DNA from 3 places in the Streptomyces sp. NPDC038707 genome. Region 1 is predicted to be linked to each of the others. Evidence: riboswitches for the same ligand, from Rfam matches in the RefSeq annotation. Region 1 holds a riboswitch; each other region holds the start of a gene.

Region 1 (4,807 bases):
AGGCACCTCGAGGCGGGGCGCCGGGGCGGGGCCGCTGGGCAGACACGCCGGGGCGGGGGCGCCGGGCGGGCACCCCGGGACGGGGCCACCGGGCGGGCACCCCGGGACGGGGGCGCCAGGGCAGGCACCCCGGAACGGGGCCGCCGGGCAGACACACCGGGGCGGTGGCGCCGGGCGGGCACGCCGGAACGGGGCCACCGGGGCACGCACCCCGGAACAGGGCCACCCGGGCAGGCACCCCGGAACGGGGCCGCCGGGGCAGGCACCCCCGGGACGGGGCCGCCGGGGCAGGCACCTCGGGGCGGGGGCGCCGGGGCGGGGGCGCCGGGCGGGCACCCCGGGACGGGGCCGCCGGGCAGACACGCCGGGGCGGGGGCGCCGGGCGGGCACGCCGGGACGGGGCCACCGGGGCACGCACCCCGGGACGGGGCCACCGGGCAGACACACCGGAACGGGGCCGCCGGGGCAGACACCCCGGAACGGGGCCGCCGGACAGACGCGCCGGGACGGGGGCGCCGGGGCAGGCACCCCGGGACGGGGGCGCCGGGGCAGGCACCCCGGGACGGGGGCGCCGGGCGGGGGCTCTGGGGCGTGTGCGGAAAAACCCCGCCCCGGCGCGTACGGGGGAAGACGCGCCGGGGCGGGGGCCCATGGGGACGGGGGTGGCCCGCACGGGGCCTCGGAGGGGCCGCCGGGATGCGCGGACCCTGGGGGCCCGGGGGCTACTTCAGGTGGAGCTGCTGGCCCGGGTAGATGAGGTCGGCGTCCTGGACGATGTCCTTGTTCAGCTCGAACAGCTTCTGCCAGCCGCCCGCGACCTTGTGCCGGGCGGCGATGGTGCTGAGCGTGTCACCCTGGGCGACCTTGTACTCGCCGTCGCCCTTCTTGACCTTCTTGCCGGTCGGGGTGGTGACGGTCTTGCCCGCGCTGCCACCGGTGCTGCCGGTGCTCGTGCTGTTGCCGGTGCCCGTGCTCTTGTTCGTCGAGGCGGCCGGGCGTTCGGCGGAGCGGGAGGCGGCCTGCTGGTCGGCGGAGCGGGTGGAGGTGCCCGAGCCCTGGGTGGACGACGGGGTGGACGGCGCCGGGGCGCTCGGGGCGGAGCCGTTGTAGGCGGCGCCCGACAGGCCCGTGCCGCAGACCGGCCAGGCACCCTTGCCCTGGGCGGCGAGGACCTTCTCGGCGACGGCTATCTGCTGCGACTTGCTCGCCTTGTCGGCGGTGGAGGCGTACTGCGTGCCGCCGTACGCGGCCCAGGTGGAGGCGGAGAACTGCAGACCGCCGTAGTAGCCGTTGCCGGTGTTGATGGACCAGTTGCCACCGGACTCGCACTGGGCGACCGCGTCCCACTGGGAGGCGGTGGCGGCGGAGGCGTTGCCGGCCGCCATCAGCGGAGCGGCGACGGCGGCACCGGTGACACCGGCGAGCGTGATGGCGCGGACGGCCTTGGACGGACGACGGTGCTTGCCCTTGCCGGTAAACAGCATGGATCGATTCCCCTCACCGACGCCTACGAGGTGAGCTGTCGGGTTCGGGCCGGTTGAGTTGCCCGGCCGCGTCATCCGCTTGCGCGTGACGCGGCTTCACCCCCAGCCGGTCCCAGCTCAACTGCTGGGCCCGGCGCCTACCTTGGGTCCCCCGCTCCTGCCTACGGCGCTTGTTCGCGACGACTGTTCCCGGGCAACCACTGGCAGGATTCGGCGTGGTGGATGCCGGGGCTCGCGGTGAACGAGCGGCCTCGACCGTAGACAGGTGATCGCCGGAATTTCAAAGACGATCAGGGCTTCTGAGACTCATCCCACACTTTCGCCAAACCGGACATTAGGGCGTTAAACAGGACGTCAAGTCCCGCTACTTTGCGCCCGTTTCGCCCTGGACATCCAGGGTCTGACCGGCGGTGATGTGATTCGGGTCGGCGCCGATGGCCTTCTTGTTGCCGGTGTACAACGCGTGCCATCCGCCGTCGACGTCAAGGGAGTCGGCGATGGAGGACAGGGAGTCGCCCTGGCGGACGGTGTAGGTGTCCGGTCCGCGGGAGGCGTGCCGGCCGGACGGGGCCCCGTTCTGACCCTTTGTCACCTTTTCGTCCGCGCTGGGTCCCCGGTGCCGGCCGCCGGTGCCGACGGCGCCGGTGTCGACCAGGCTCCAAGAACCGGCCGCCTGCTGCGGGTTGCGCACGGTCCCGGCGTCCGGGGTGGCCGTCGGGGCCCCTCCGGGAGTCTGGGAGCCGCCGGTGTCGGGCGTGGAGGTCCCGGCGGCCTCGGGGGTGCCGGTCCCGGCGGGACCGGGGGTCGCGTCCGCGCCCTCGCCCGCCGCCTCGCCGGCGTCGTCGGCGGCCTGACCCGCTTCCTTGCCGCCCTTGTCGCCCTTGCCTTCCTTGCCGCTCTTGTTGTTCTTGTCGCCCTTGTCGCCCTTGTCGCCCTTGTCATCCTCGGAGGTGGGCGCCTCGGTCGGCTCCGCGGAGGAACCCGGGCCGGTGCCGGAGCCGGTGGAGGGCGTCGCGTCCGGCCGGCCGGACGGGTCGGAGGTCCCCGGAGTCTTGTCCGTGCCGGAGGTGCCGGCCGGTCCGGACGGGTCCTTCGGGGCACCGGTGTCATGGGAGCCGCCGACGCCCGTGTCGACGTCCACGGACCCCGAGTTCTGCGTCAGACCGGACAGCAGGGCGCAGGTGGCCCAGGGGGCGGTGCCCCGGTCGGCGAGGATCTTCTCGGCGACGGCGATCTGCTGCTGACGGCTGGCCTGGTCGGCGCTGGCCGCGTACTGGCCACCGCCGTACGCGTCCCAGTCGTCCTGCGAGATCTGCAGGCCGCCGTAGTACCCGTTTCCGTTGTCCGCGCTCCAGGAGCCGCCGCTCTCGCACTCGGCCACCTTGTCCCACGTGGTGCCGTCGGCCGCGTTGGCACTCGCGGCGCCGAGGAGCGGGATGGCGATGGCGGAGCCGGTCACTCCGGCCGCGACGAGGAGGGCCGGAGCCTGGCGGGGGCGACGGTGTCGACCGTTCCCGGAGAGCATGCAGAAGCCTTTCGAGCGACAGCAGGACCGGCGCGGCGGTCGAAGCCGCTCGCCGCGCTGATGGGTGAACGTATCGGCAGACGATCACTTGTCACAAGTTCATGCCGCACAGATCACGTGAAGATCACAGAGTTGAGAAAGTGTCACCTTCTCCTGGAGGACCTGTGTTCAGGCGGTCGGCGTGAACTCCACCGGCAGGGTGCGCAGGCCGCGCATGATGAGCCCGCCGCGCCAGCGCAGGTCGGCCGGATCGGCGGCCAGCCGCAGGTCGGGCAGGCGGGTGAACAGGGTGGCCAGCGCGGTCTGCCCCTCCAGCCGGGCGAGCGGCGCGCCCAGGCAGTAGTGGATGCCGTGGCCGTAGCCGAGGTGCTGGTTGTCGCGGCGGCCGAGGTCGAGCACGTCCGGGTCGGCGAACCGCTCCGGGTCCCGGTCGGCGGCGGCGAGGACGACGAGCACCGGGTCGCCCGGCGCTATGCGCTGCCCGCCGAGGGCCAGCGGCTCGGTGGCGAACCGCCACGTGGCCAGTTCCACCGGGCCGTCGTAGCGCAGCAGTTCCTCGACGCCCGTCTCCAGCAGGTCCCGTTCGCCGCGGGCCAGGGAGTCCTGGAGGCGGGCGCGCTGGCCGGGGTGGGTGAGCAGCGCGTAGGTGCCGTTGCCGATGAGGTTGACGGTCGTCTCGAAGCCGGCGAACAGCAGGATGAACGCCATGGCGGCGGCCTCGTTCTCGGTGAGGTGCTCGCCGTGGTCCGAGGCCCGGATCAGGCCGGAGATCAGGTCCTCGCCGGGCGCGGGCGTGGCGGACAGCGCCGCGCGCTTCCTGTGGATCAGCTCGGCGAGGTAGCCGCGCATCTTCTTGACGGACCGCGCGACCCCGCCCCTCGGTCCTCCCCCGTGCCGGATCATCATGCCCGCCCAGTCCCGGAAGTCGTCCTGGTCCTCGCGCGGGACGCCGAGCAGGTCGCAGATGGCGTAGATGGGCAGCGGGAAGGCGAACTCGTGGATCAGGTCGGCGGAGCCCGTCTTCGCGAACCGGTCGATGAGCTGGTCGGTCAGCTCCTGCACCCGTGGGGCGAACTCGGCGACCCGGCGCGGGGTGAACGCCTTGCTGACCAGCCTGCGCAGCCGGGTGTGGTCCGGCGGGTCGATGTTCAGCAGATGCGTCATCAGCTCGGCCTTGCGCTCACCGGGGATGCCGGTCTTGCCCTTGGCGTGCGCGGGCTCGTCGTGGTGCGCCGGGTTCTTGCTCAGCCGCGGGTCGGCCAGGGCCTGCCGGGCATCGGCGTACCGGGTGACCAGCCACGCCTCGACACCGCTCGGCAGCCGTGTGCGGTGCACGGGGGCGTGCTCGCGCAGCCAGGCGTAGGCGGGGTAGGGGTCGGCGGCGAACTCCCACGTGAAGAGGGCGGGGGCCGGCTGGTCGGCAGACGCCGGCTGGTCGGGGTGGTGCTGGTCGGTCACTCCTCGACGGTATCCGGAGTGCCGGGCGGCTCGCCGAGGGCCTTCCGGGCGGGGGCGGCCGAGGGACGGCGGCCTCGGTACCGGCAGCGGGCCCTCTCCGGAGGTGCCGGACGGAAACCCCCGCCCACCCCTCGTCCCCCCTCCCCACCACCGGCCGCGCACACCGCCTCACCAGGTGCCGGGCCGCCCGCCCCTCGTCCCCTCTCCACCGCCGGCTGTGTGTGCCGCCTCAAGGTGCCGGGCCGCCCGCCCCTCGCCTTCCTCCACCACCGGCCCCGCACAGCGCCCCTCCAGGTGCCGGCCGGGAACCCCGCCCACCCCTCGTCCCCCTCCGCGCCGC
Region 2 (4,807 bases), on a different contig from region 1:
CCCTTCGGCGGGACGAAGTCGAAGGTGGAGGCGGCCGGTCGGCCGAACGAGACCTGGGTGAAGCCCGCGTCGACCACGGCCGCCCCGCCGCTCCTCGGCGTCAGCGTGAACTTCAGCGGCAGCCAGGTCTTCGCGTCCACGGCGATGCTGATCGCGCCGACCGTGGTACCGGACTGCCGGGGCCGGATCAGCAGCTTGTAGGCGTCGCGGCCGGCGACCTGCGCGGTGCCGTCGACGGTGACGGACGTGGTGTCGTCCACCGCCTTCAGCGCCTCGTCGGCGAAGTCCCCGGGCGTGGCCGGCGGCCCGTCCCGGCGCTCCTTGCCGGAGTCGGCCGCGGTGGAGTGGTAGACCTCGTTGCTCTTGCTGTCGTAGCCCCAGACGTCCTTGCCGTCGTGGATGAGGCTGTACTCTGCGCCGCGCTCCAGCAGCGACACCTTCTGCCGGTCCGGGCCGTCGGCGGCGACCCGCAGGGTGTGCGTCCCGGACACCAGCTCGGTGAGCCGGGACCGGGGGTCGGCGGAGGAGCCGTCGCCCTTGCCGGAGCCGCCCTGTCCCGCGCCGGAGAGCAGGCCGTCCTCCAGGCCGCCGAGGTCGGGCAGGCCGAGGTCGGTGGAGATCTTCACGGTGCCGGACAGCTGCTGCACGTCCGACCTGGCCATCTTCTCGATGAGCTGCTGTGCGGTGATCTTCGGCAGGTCGGGGTCGCCGGAGTCGGCGAGCGCCGGGACGAGCCCGATCGTGGCCGCCGCCACCCCCACCACCGCGACGGGAACGGCATACCGGGCGGCCTTGCGCGGGCGGGAGCGCGCGGCCCCGTCCCGCGCGGCGTCCTGGTGCCCGGCGCCCACTGCGTCGTCGGATTCGTACGGTGCCATGTGTGCCTTACCTCCGTCGTCGGCGGCGGCTGCTCTCACGCTGGTCAACCCTGAGCCGCCATTCTCACCCGAATCGGTGAGGAGTGGTGATTTCTGCGGCTTCCATGGGACCAAATCGGCGGCGCGGAAGCGTCACCCCTCGGAGGCAACTGCGTCTACGCCTGCGGTATGACACCCGACGGCCATGTCCTCCTCCGACCCGTAGGGGTCGCAGAGCAGGGCGCAGGGGACGCTGCGTCCATCCGGGGGACGCGGGGGGACGCCGGGGTCCGGCGGGACGGGCGGGAAGCGGCCGGCGCGCGGGCCGGGCCGGGTCAGCCGGCGCGGTGGACCACCGCGTCGCACAGCTCCACCAGCACGGCCTTGGCGTCGCACTCCGGCAGCGGGGCCAGCGCGGCCCGTGCCTCCTGCGCGTACCGCACCGTGTCCCGGCGGGCCTGCTCCAGCGCGGGGTGGGCGCGCAGCGCGGCCAGCGCCCGGGCGTGCCGGTCGTCGTCGCCGAGGTCGGAGTCCAGCAGCTCGCACAGCGCGATGTCCTCGGCCAGGCCGAGCCGGGCGGCCCGTTCGCGCAGCCGGAGCACCGGCAGCGTCGGGATGCCCTCGCGCAGGTCGGTGCCCGGGGTCTTGCCGGACTCGTGGGAGTCGGAGGCGATGTCCAGGACGTCGTCCGCCAGCTGGAAGGCGACCCCGAGCCGTTCGCCGTACTGGGTGAGCACGTCCACGACCCGCTCGCCGGCGCCGGACATCATCGCGCCGAACCGGCAGGCCACCGCCACCAGGGAGCCGGTCTTGCCGGCCAGGACGTCCAGGTAGTGCTCGACCGGGTCACGGCCGTCCGAGGGACCCGCGGTCTCCAGGATCTGCCCGGTGACCAGCCGTTCGAACGCCAGGGCCTGCACCCGCACCGCCTCCGGGCCGAGGTCGGCGAGGATCTGGGAGGCACGGGCGAAGAGGAAGTCACCGGTGAGGACCGCGACGGAGTTGCCCCAGCGGGTGTTCGCGCTGTCCACCCCGCGCCGCACGGCCGCCTCGTCCATGACGTCGTCGTGGTACAGCGTCGCCAGGTGGGTCAGCTCCACGACCACGGCCGACGGCACGACCCCCGGCGCGTACGGGTCGCCGAACTGGGCGGCGAGCATCACGAGCAGTGGCCGGAATCGTTTCCCGCCGGCCCGCACGAGGTGCTGCGCGGCCTCGGTGATGAACGGGACCTCGCTCTTGGTGGCATCGAGCAAGCCTTCCTCGACAGCCGCCAATCCGGCCTGGACATCGGCTTCCAGAGCCTGGTCCCGCACGCTCAGCCCGAACGGCCCGACGACGGTCACGAGGGGTCTCCTGTCTGCTGGTGTCTGCTGGCGATTACACGGTTTGTCGATAGGTCGCTGCCATCACTCAAGTCAGCGTATCCGGTCCTGTTTCGATCACCGATAGCGCCCACCGGTCCAGCCCGGGTGGTATCGGACCATGACCGGCATCGTTTTGATCACACGGTAATAAGGGACATATATTGACTTAAAGGTAATCTGGATACCGTGTCGCGACCTCTCCACACCTTCCTCACTTCACTTCGCCCCCTTCGGCCGCTACACCCCCCATGTCTGGTTTGAAGTATTTTGCTATTTCGTGAATTGGGTCACGTGTCAGGCCGTACCGCGCCACCAACCCCTCCCCCCGCCACCCCTTGCCCCGTCGGCGAGTTGAGGATGCGCCACCGTAAAGGATCAAGCACCCCATACGATGCCGATCAAGGTCAAACAGCGCATTGCATGAATCCGGTACTTGTTCCCGACATGTGCTCTCGCATACGTTCCGGGCCGTCGGGCGGACGCCGAATCCTGCCGCCGCCCGCGTAACCCATTCACGAACCCATTCGTACGGCAGGAGCGGGGGACCCAGGTAAGTCGCCGCGCCGGACGGCATCCGCCGCGCCGGAACGGCTCGGGGTGAAGCCGTGCCTCCTTCCGGGCACGGCCGGGCACCTCCCCGCCCGAACCCGACAGCTCACCTCGCAGGCGCCGGAGAGGATCTTTCGATGTCTGCTGCCGCTCAGCACCGCCGTACCGGGAACACCCGCCTCATCCGCACCCTCGCCGCCGCCTGCACCGGCGCCGCCGCCCTCGCCCTGCCGATCGTCGGCGCGTCCGGCGCCTTCGCCGCCACCACCGCGGCCCCGGCCGTGGGCACCACCCCCGCCGGCTACCCGGACAACCTCGACGGCTGGATCCGCGAGTCGCTCGCGATCATGGCCGAGAAGAAGATCCCGGGCACCTACAACGGCATCTACCGCAACGTCGTCCGCGAGTCCTCCGGCAACCCCGCGGCCATCAACCTCTGGGACTCCAACGCGGCCAAGGGCATCCCGTCCAAGGGCCTGCTCCAGGTCATCGACCCGACCTTCAACGCGTACCACGTCGCCGGGACGTCCTTCGACATCTACGACCCGGTCGCGAACATCACCGCCGCCTGCAACTACGCGGCGGCCCGCTACGGCTCGATCGACAACGTGTTCGGCGCCTACTGACGCACCCGCCGCCCGCCGCGGTCCGTCCGCCCGCCCGGTCGCCCCGCCGCCGGGCCCCCGCCGCGGTCAGGCGGCCGGGAAGAGTCTTTCGAGGACGACGGCGACGCCGTCGTCCTCGTTCGACACCGTCACCTCGTCGGCCACCGCCTTCAGCTCCGGATGCGCGCCGGCCATGGCGACCCCGCGCGCCGCCCAGCGGAACATCGGGATGTCGTTGGGCATGTCACCGAAGGCGAGGGCCCGTTCGGCACCGGTCCCCAGCCGCTCGGCGGCCAGCGCCAGCCCGGTCGCCTTCGTCACCCCGCTCGGCTGGAGCTCCACGGTGCCCGGCCCCGACATGGTGACGTTCGCCAGCGAGCCCACCGCCGCGCGCGCCACGGCCGCCAGCTCGTCGTCGGACAGCTCGGCGTGCCGCAGCAGCACCTTGCTGATCGGCCGGGCCCACAGTTCGGCGCGCCGGGCGACCCGCACCGCGGGCAGCGTCGGGTGCGGCATCCGGTAGCCGGGCTCGATGAGCGTCAGCCCGTCCTCGCCGTCCTGGTCGACCGCCGCGTACACCTGCCCCACCTCCGCCTCGACCTTGCCGAGCGCGGTCTCCGCCAGCTCCCGGTCCAGCCGCACCGACCACAGCAGCCGGCCGGCCCCGGCGTCGTAGACCTGCGCGCCCTGCCCGCACACCGCCAGACCGGTGCAGCCGAGGCGCGTGAGCAGGGGCCGTACCCGCGGCGCCGGGCGGCCGGTGACCACCAGATGCCGGGCCCCGGCCCGCGCCACCCGCGCGAGCGCGGCGCGCGACCGGTCGGAGACGGTGTCGTCGCCGCGCAGCAGCGTTCCGTCCAGGTCAGTGGCGATGAGGGCATATGCCGGGGTGGGTGCCATGCCCAGAGAATACGGACCCCGGGCCCCGCCGACCCCTCCCTCGTGGCCCGCACCCGCCGTACCGCGCGCCCCCAAGTGCCGCCCGGGGACGACTTCCTGACACACGCGCGCCGGACCGCCGTGGGCCCGCGCGAGCACCCTTTCGGGCAAGCACCAAGGCACCGGGACCACTGCCCATGACACGCGTGTCGGCCGTAACGTGTGGCCCGACCACATGGAACGCTTCGCCATGCATGGCACGGATGAGAGTGAGGCAGCACCCATGCCCCCCTTCGACGTCCCCGAGGGCGACCCCTTCGGCCCGCACAACCTCCCCTATGGCGTGTTCTCGCCCACCGGCAGCACGGAGCGGAGGATCGGCGTCCGGCTCGGGAACCACGTCCTCGACGCGGGCGCCGCGGCGGCGGCGGCCGGCTCGCCCCACCAGGCGCTGCTCGCCGCCCCCACCCTCAACCCGCTGCTGGCCGCCGGCCGCGCCACCTGGTCCCGGGTACGGCGCGACGTCACGTCCTGGGTCACCGACCCGGCG
Region 3 (4,807 bases), on a different contig from region 1:
GACTCGCCCCCGGCGCGGGAGAACCGTCCGTCCGGGGGTCCGGGGCAGGCTACGCGATCCGCTGTCGGCGTACGTCCGCGGGAACTTCGCGAAGGCCCCGCACGCTTTGCATACAGTGGCAGGAACGGCAGCACAACCGCGGTTTCCATCAACCGCCTCCGCTCGCGAAGGGACGTACATGCCCATGGGTCACACGACCACAGCCGAGGCAGGCTCCGGGGGCCTGACAGCGACCGAGCACCGCCTGGCCAACGGTCTGCGCGTGGTGCTCTCCGAGGACCACCTGACCCCGGTGGCGGCGGTCTGCCTCTGGTACGACGTCGGCTCCCGCCACGAAGTCAAGGGGCGTACCGGCCTGGCTCACCTTTTCGAGCATCTGATGTTCCAGGGCTCCGCCCAGGTCAAGGGCAACGGCCACTTCGAACTGGTGCAGGGCGCCGGCGGCTCGCTGAACGGCACCACCAGCTTCGAGCGCACCAACTACTTCGAGACCATGCCCGCCCACCAGCTGGAGCTGGCGCTCTGGCTGGAGGCCGACCGCATGGGTTCGCTGCTGGCCGCCCTGGACGAGGAGTCCATGGAGAACCAGCGGGACGTCGTCAAGAACGAGCGCCGCCAGCGGTACGACAATGTGCCCTACGGCACCGCCTTCGAGAAGCTGACCGCCCTCTCGTACCCGGAGGGCCACCCGTACCACCACACGCCGATCGGCTCGATGGCGGACCTGGACGCGGCCACCCTGGAGGACGCCCGCCAGTTCTTCCGCACCTACTACGCGCCGAACAACGCGGTGCTCTCCGTGGTCGGCGACATCGACCCCGAGCAGACCCTCGCCTGGATCGAGAAGTACTTCGGGTCGATCCCGTCCCACGACGGCAAGCCCGCGCCCCGCGACGGCTCCCTCCCGGACGTCATCGGCGAGCAGAAGCGCGAGGTCCTCGTGGAGGAGGTTCCGGCGCGCGCCCTGATGGCCGCCTACCGGCTCCCGCACGACGGCACGCGCGCGTGCGACGCGGCCGACCTCGCGCTGACCATCCTCGGCGGCGGCGAGTCCTCCCGCCTGTACAACCGCCTGGTGCGCCGCGACCGTACGGCCGTCGCCGCGGGCTTCGGCCTGCTGCGCCTGGCCGGCGCGCCCTCCATGGGCTGGCTGGACGTGAAGACCTCCGGTGACGTCGAGGTGCCGGTCATCGAGACCGCCATCGACGAGGAGCTGGCCCGGTTCGCCGAAGAGGGCCCCACCCCCGAGGAGATGGAGCGCGCCCAGGCCCAGCTGGAGCGCGAGTGGCTGGACCGGCTCGGCACGGTCGCCGGCCGCGCCGACGAACTGTGCCGGTACGCCGTCCTGTTCGGCGACCCGCAGCTCGCCCTGACCGCCGTCCGGCGCGTCCTGGAGGTCACCCCCGGGGAGGTCCGGGAAGTGGCCGCGGCCCGCCTGCGGCCGGACAACCGCGCGGTCCTGGTCTACGAGCCGAAGTCCCCGCAGGCCGCCCCGGACGCCGATGTCCCCGAGGACCCGGAGCAGGAAGCGACCGTAGAGGCGGGCCGCGACGAGACCGAGAACGAGGAGACGGCCAAGTGACCGAGCTCGCCACCATGGAGTTCCACCCCCAGCCGCAGCCCGGCGAGGCCAGGCCCTGGGCGTTTCCGGCCCCCGAGCGCACCGCGCTCGACAACGGCCTGACCGTGCTGCGCTGCCACCGCCCCGGCCAGCAGGTCGTCGCCGTCGAGGTGCTGCTGGACGCGCCGCTGGACGCCGAGCCGGCCGGCCTGGACGGCGTCGCCACGATCATGGCGCGGGCCTTCTCCGAGGGCACCGACCGGCACTCCGCCGAGGAGTTCGCCGCCGAGCTGGAGCGCGCGGGCGCCACCCTGGACGCGCACGCCGACCACCCCGGGCTCCGGCTCAGCCTGGAGGTCCCTGCCTCCCGCCTGGCCAAGGGCCTCGGCCTGCTCGCCGACGCGCTGCGCGCGCCCGCCTTCGCCCCGGGCGAGGTCGAGCGCCTCGTCCGCAACCGCCTGGACGAGATCCCGCACGAGCTGGCCAACCCGTCCCGCCGGGCCGCCAAGGAACTCTCCAAGGAGCTGTTCCCGGCGACCTCGCGCATGTCCCGGCCGCGCCAGGGCACCGAGGAGACCGTCGAGAAGATCGACGCGGCGGCCGTACGCGCCTTCTACGACCGTCACGTGCGGCCCGCCACGGCCACCCTGGTCGTCGTCGGCGACCTGACCGGCACCGACCTGGACGCGCTGCTCGGCGACACCCTGGGCGCCTGGACCGGCACCCCCGGCGAACCGCGCCCGGTGCCCCCGGTGACCGCCGACGACACCGGGCGCGTGGTCATCGTGGACCGGCCCGGTGCCGTACAGACGCAGCTGCTCATCGGCCGGATCGGCCCCGACCGGCACGACCGGGTGTGGCCCGCCCAGGTGCTCGGCACGTACTGCCTCGGCGGCACCCTCACCTCCCGCCTGGACCGCGTGCTGCGCGAGGAGAAGGGCTACACCTACGGCGTGCGCTCCTTCGGGCAGGTCCTCAGGTCCGCGCCGGACGGCACGGGCGCGGCGATGCTGGCCATCAGCGGCTCCGTGGACACGCCGAACACCGGCCCGGCGCTGGACGACCTGTGGAAGGTGCTGCGCACTGTCGCGGCGGAGGGCCTGACCGACGCCGAGCGGGACGTCGCCGTGCAGAACCTCGTCGGCGTGGCGCCGCTGAAGTACGAGACCGCGGCGGCCGTCGCGAGCACGCTGGCCGACCAGGTCGAGCAGCACCTGCCCGACGACTTCCAGGCGACGCTGTACCGGCAGCTGGCGGCCACGGGCACGGTGGAGGCCACCGCGGCCGTGGTGAACGCCTTCCCGGTGGACCGCCTGGTGACCGTCCTCGTCGGCGACGCCGCCCAGATCAAGGCACCGGTCGAGGAGCTCGGCATCGGTGAGGTGACCGTGGTGTCGGCCGAGTAACGGCCCGGCACGTCCGGCGCACGCGCGCGTGGGGCCCTGACGGTCACGAGCCGTCAGGGCCCCACGCTGTTCCACTCGGTCCCTCAGATGCCCGTTTTGGGGCGGAGGTTGCCTGTCTGACCTGTGGGATGCGCTACAAAAACCCGGATCCGTTTGAGGATCGAAAGCGGGCCGCCGTAGCGTCGTCCGGGCTGTTCGTCAGGCAGTGCGCCGCACCCGCGGCACCGGACAGCCATCGCCGAGTCCCCGTACGGCGCGAGCCAGGGGAGCCGGGGACCCACCGTCCCTGGGGTGAATCGGGCGCCCGCGAGGGGGCCCGTAGGAGACCTTCCTGCTCCGAACCCGTCAGCTAACCCGGTAGGCGAGAGGGAAGGAAAGGACCAGCCACTCCATGGCGTTCATGTGCGCCACCGGGAAGCACCGCAAGCCCGGCCGGGTCAAGCGCACCACCGCTCAGGCGGCCGGCGTCGCGGCCCTGACCACCACCGGTGTCATCGGCACCCTCGCCGCCTCTCCGGCGCTCGCCGCCGGCAGCCCCGTGGACCAGACCGGCCTCACCCCGGTCCTCGCCGCCACCGAGGACGTCGCCGCGCAGATCGACGCGCAGGCCACCGCCCAGCAGCAGGCCGCCGACCGCAAGGCGGCCGAGGAGGCCGCGGAGAAGGCGGCCGCCGAGCGGGCCGAGGAGGAACGGGTCCGCGCCGCGCGCGAGGCCGAGCGCCGCAGGCTGAACACCTTCGTCGCCCCCATCGCGCACTCGTACGTCTCCACGGCCTACCAGGCGTCCAGCTCGCTGTGGTCCTCCGGTTCGCACACCGGCATCGACTTCCACGCGGCCGCCGGCACCACCGTGCACGCGGTGGGCTCCGGCACGGTCGTCGCCACCGGCTGGGGCGGCGCCTACGGCAACCAGATCGTGATCCGGATGGCCGACGGCATGTACACGCAGTACGGGCACCTGTCGTCCATCGGCGTCACGGTGGGCCAGAAGGTGGAGCCGGGCCAGCAGATCGGTCTGTCCGGCGCCACGGGCAACGTCACCGGCCCGCACCTCCACTTCGAGGCGCGCACGAGCCCGGACTACGGCTCCGACATCGACCCCGTCGCCTATCTCCGCGGGCACGGCGTGCACATCTGACGCTCCGCGCGTTCCCTGGCGGCCCCGGCTCACCGAGCCGGGGCTTTCGCCGTTTTTCACGGTGTCCGCCGGACCCGTTGTCCAAAAAATATCCATGGATTACCGCCCCCCGTCGGAAATTCCGGTGCATTGGAATAGAGTCGCGGAACAGGCGTCCAGTGTCGGCGTTTCACGGGGATTAAGGCGGAGGTCGGTCATGCGTATTCCGGCGCACTCGGTGTGCACCGCTGTCCGGGACGACATCGTCGCGGGTGTCTACGAGCGCGGCAGCCGGCTCACCGAGGAAGTCCTGGCCCGTCGCTACGGCGTCTCGCGTGTCCCCGTCCGCGAGGCGCTGCGCACCCTGGAGGCCGAGGGGTTCGTGGTGACGCGCCGGCACGCGGGCGCGTGCGTGGCCGAGCCGACCGAGCAGGAGGCCGCCGACGTGCTGGAGATGCGGACGCTGCTGGAGCCGCTGGGCGCCGCGCGGGCCGCCCAGCGGCGCACGGAGGCCCACCTGAAGGTGCTGCGCGGCCTGGTCCGGCTGGGCCAGGAGCGGGCCCGGAAGGGCAACAGCGAGGATCTGCGCTCGCTCGGCGGCTGGTTCCACGAGACGCTCGCCCAGGCCTGCGGCAGCCCCTCGCTGACCTCGATGCTGACCCAGCTGCGGCACAAGATCGCCTGGATGTACGCGGTGGAGGCCCCGGTGAGCCCGGTGGAGAC

The links. A riboswitch is a leader RNA that binds a small molecule or an ion and turns the genes downstream of it on or off. The one in region 1 is predicted to bind cyclic di-AMP.
Region 2: linked by a shared signal. The riboswitch ahead of AB0E62_RS24450 (transglycosylase SLT domain-containing protein) and the one ahead of AB0E62_RS08465 (transglycosylase family protein) in region 1 are both predicted to bind cyclic di-AMP.
Region 3: linked by a shared signal. The riboswitch ahead of AB0E62_RS22470 (M23 family metallopeptidase) and the one ahead of AB0E62_RS08465 (transglycosylase family protein) in region 1 are both predicted to bind cyclic di-AMP.

The regions. Positions count from the first base shown of each region.
Region 1 covers NZ_JBEZUP010000004.1:336,028-340,834, reverse strand. Annotated here, with positions in the region: gene AB0E62_RS08465 (transglycosylase family protein) at 723-1,484, opposite strand; cyclic di-AMP (ydaO/yuaA leader) riboswitch at 1,490-1,710, opposite strand; gene AB0E62_RS08460 (transglycosylase family protein) at 1,849-3,009, opposite strand; gene AB0E62_RS08455 (cytochrome P450) at 3,178-4,467, opposite strand.
Region 2 covers NZ_JBEZUP010000019.1:7,374-12,180, forward strand. Annotated here, with positions in the region: gene AB0E62_RS24440 (DUF2092 domain-containing protein) at 1-878, opposite strand, end outside; gene AB0E62_RS24445 (polyprenyl synthetase family protein) at 1,193-2,203, opposite strand; cyclic di-AMP (ydaO/yuaA leader) riboswitch at 2,732-2,908, shown strand; gene AB0E62_RS24450 (transglycosylase SLT domain-containing protein) at 2,911-3,399, shown strand; gene AB0E62_RS24455 (HAD family hydrolase) at 3,466-4,278, opposite strand; gene fahA (fumarylacetoacetase) at 4,541-4,807, shown strand, end outside.
Region 3 covers NZ_JBEZUP010000016.1:61,815-66,621, reverse strand. Annotated here, with positions in the region: gene AB0E62_RS22480 (pitrilysin family protein) at 179-1,582, shown strand; gene AB0E62_RS22475 (pitrilysin family protein) at 1,579-2,967, shown strand; cyclic di-AMP (ydaO/yuaA leader) riboswitch at 3,194-3,346, shown strand; gene AB0E62_RS22470 (M23 family metallopeptidase) at 3,359-4,105, shown strand; gene AB0E62_RS22465 (GntR family transcriptional regulator) at 4,302-4,807, shown strand, end outside.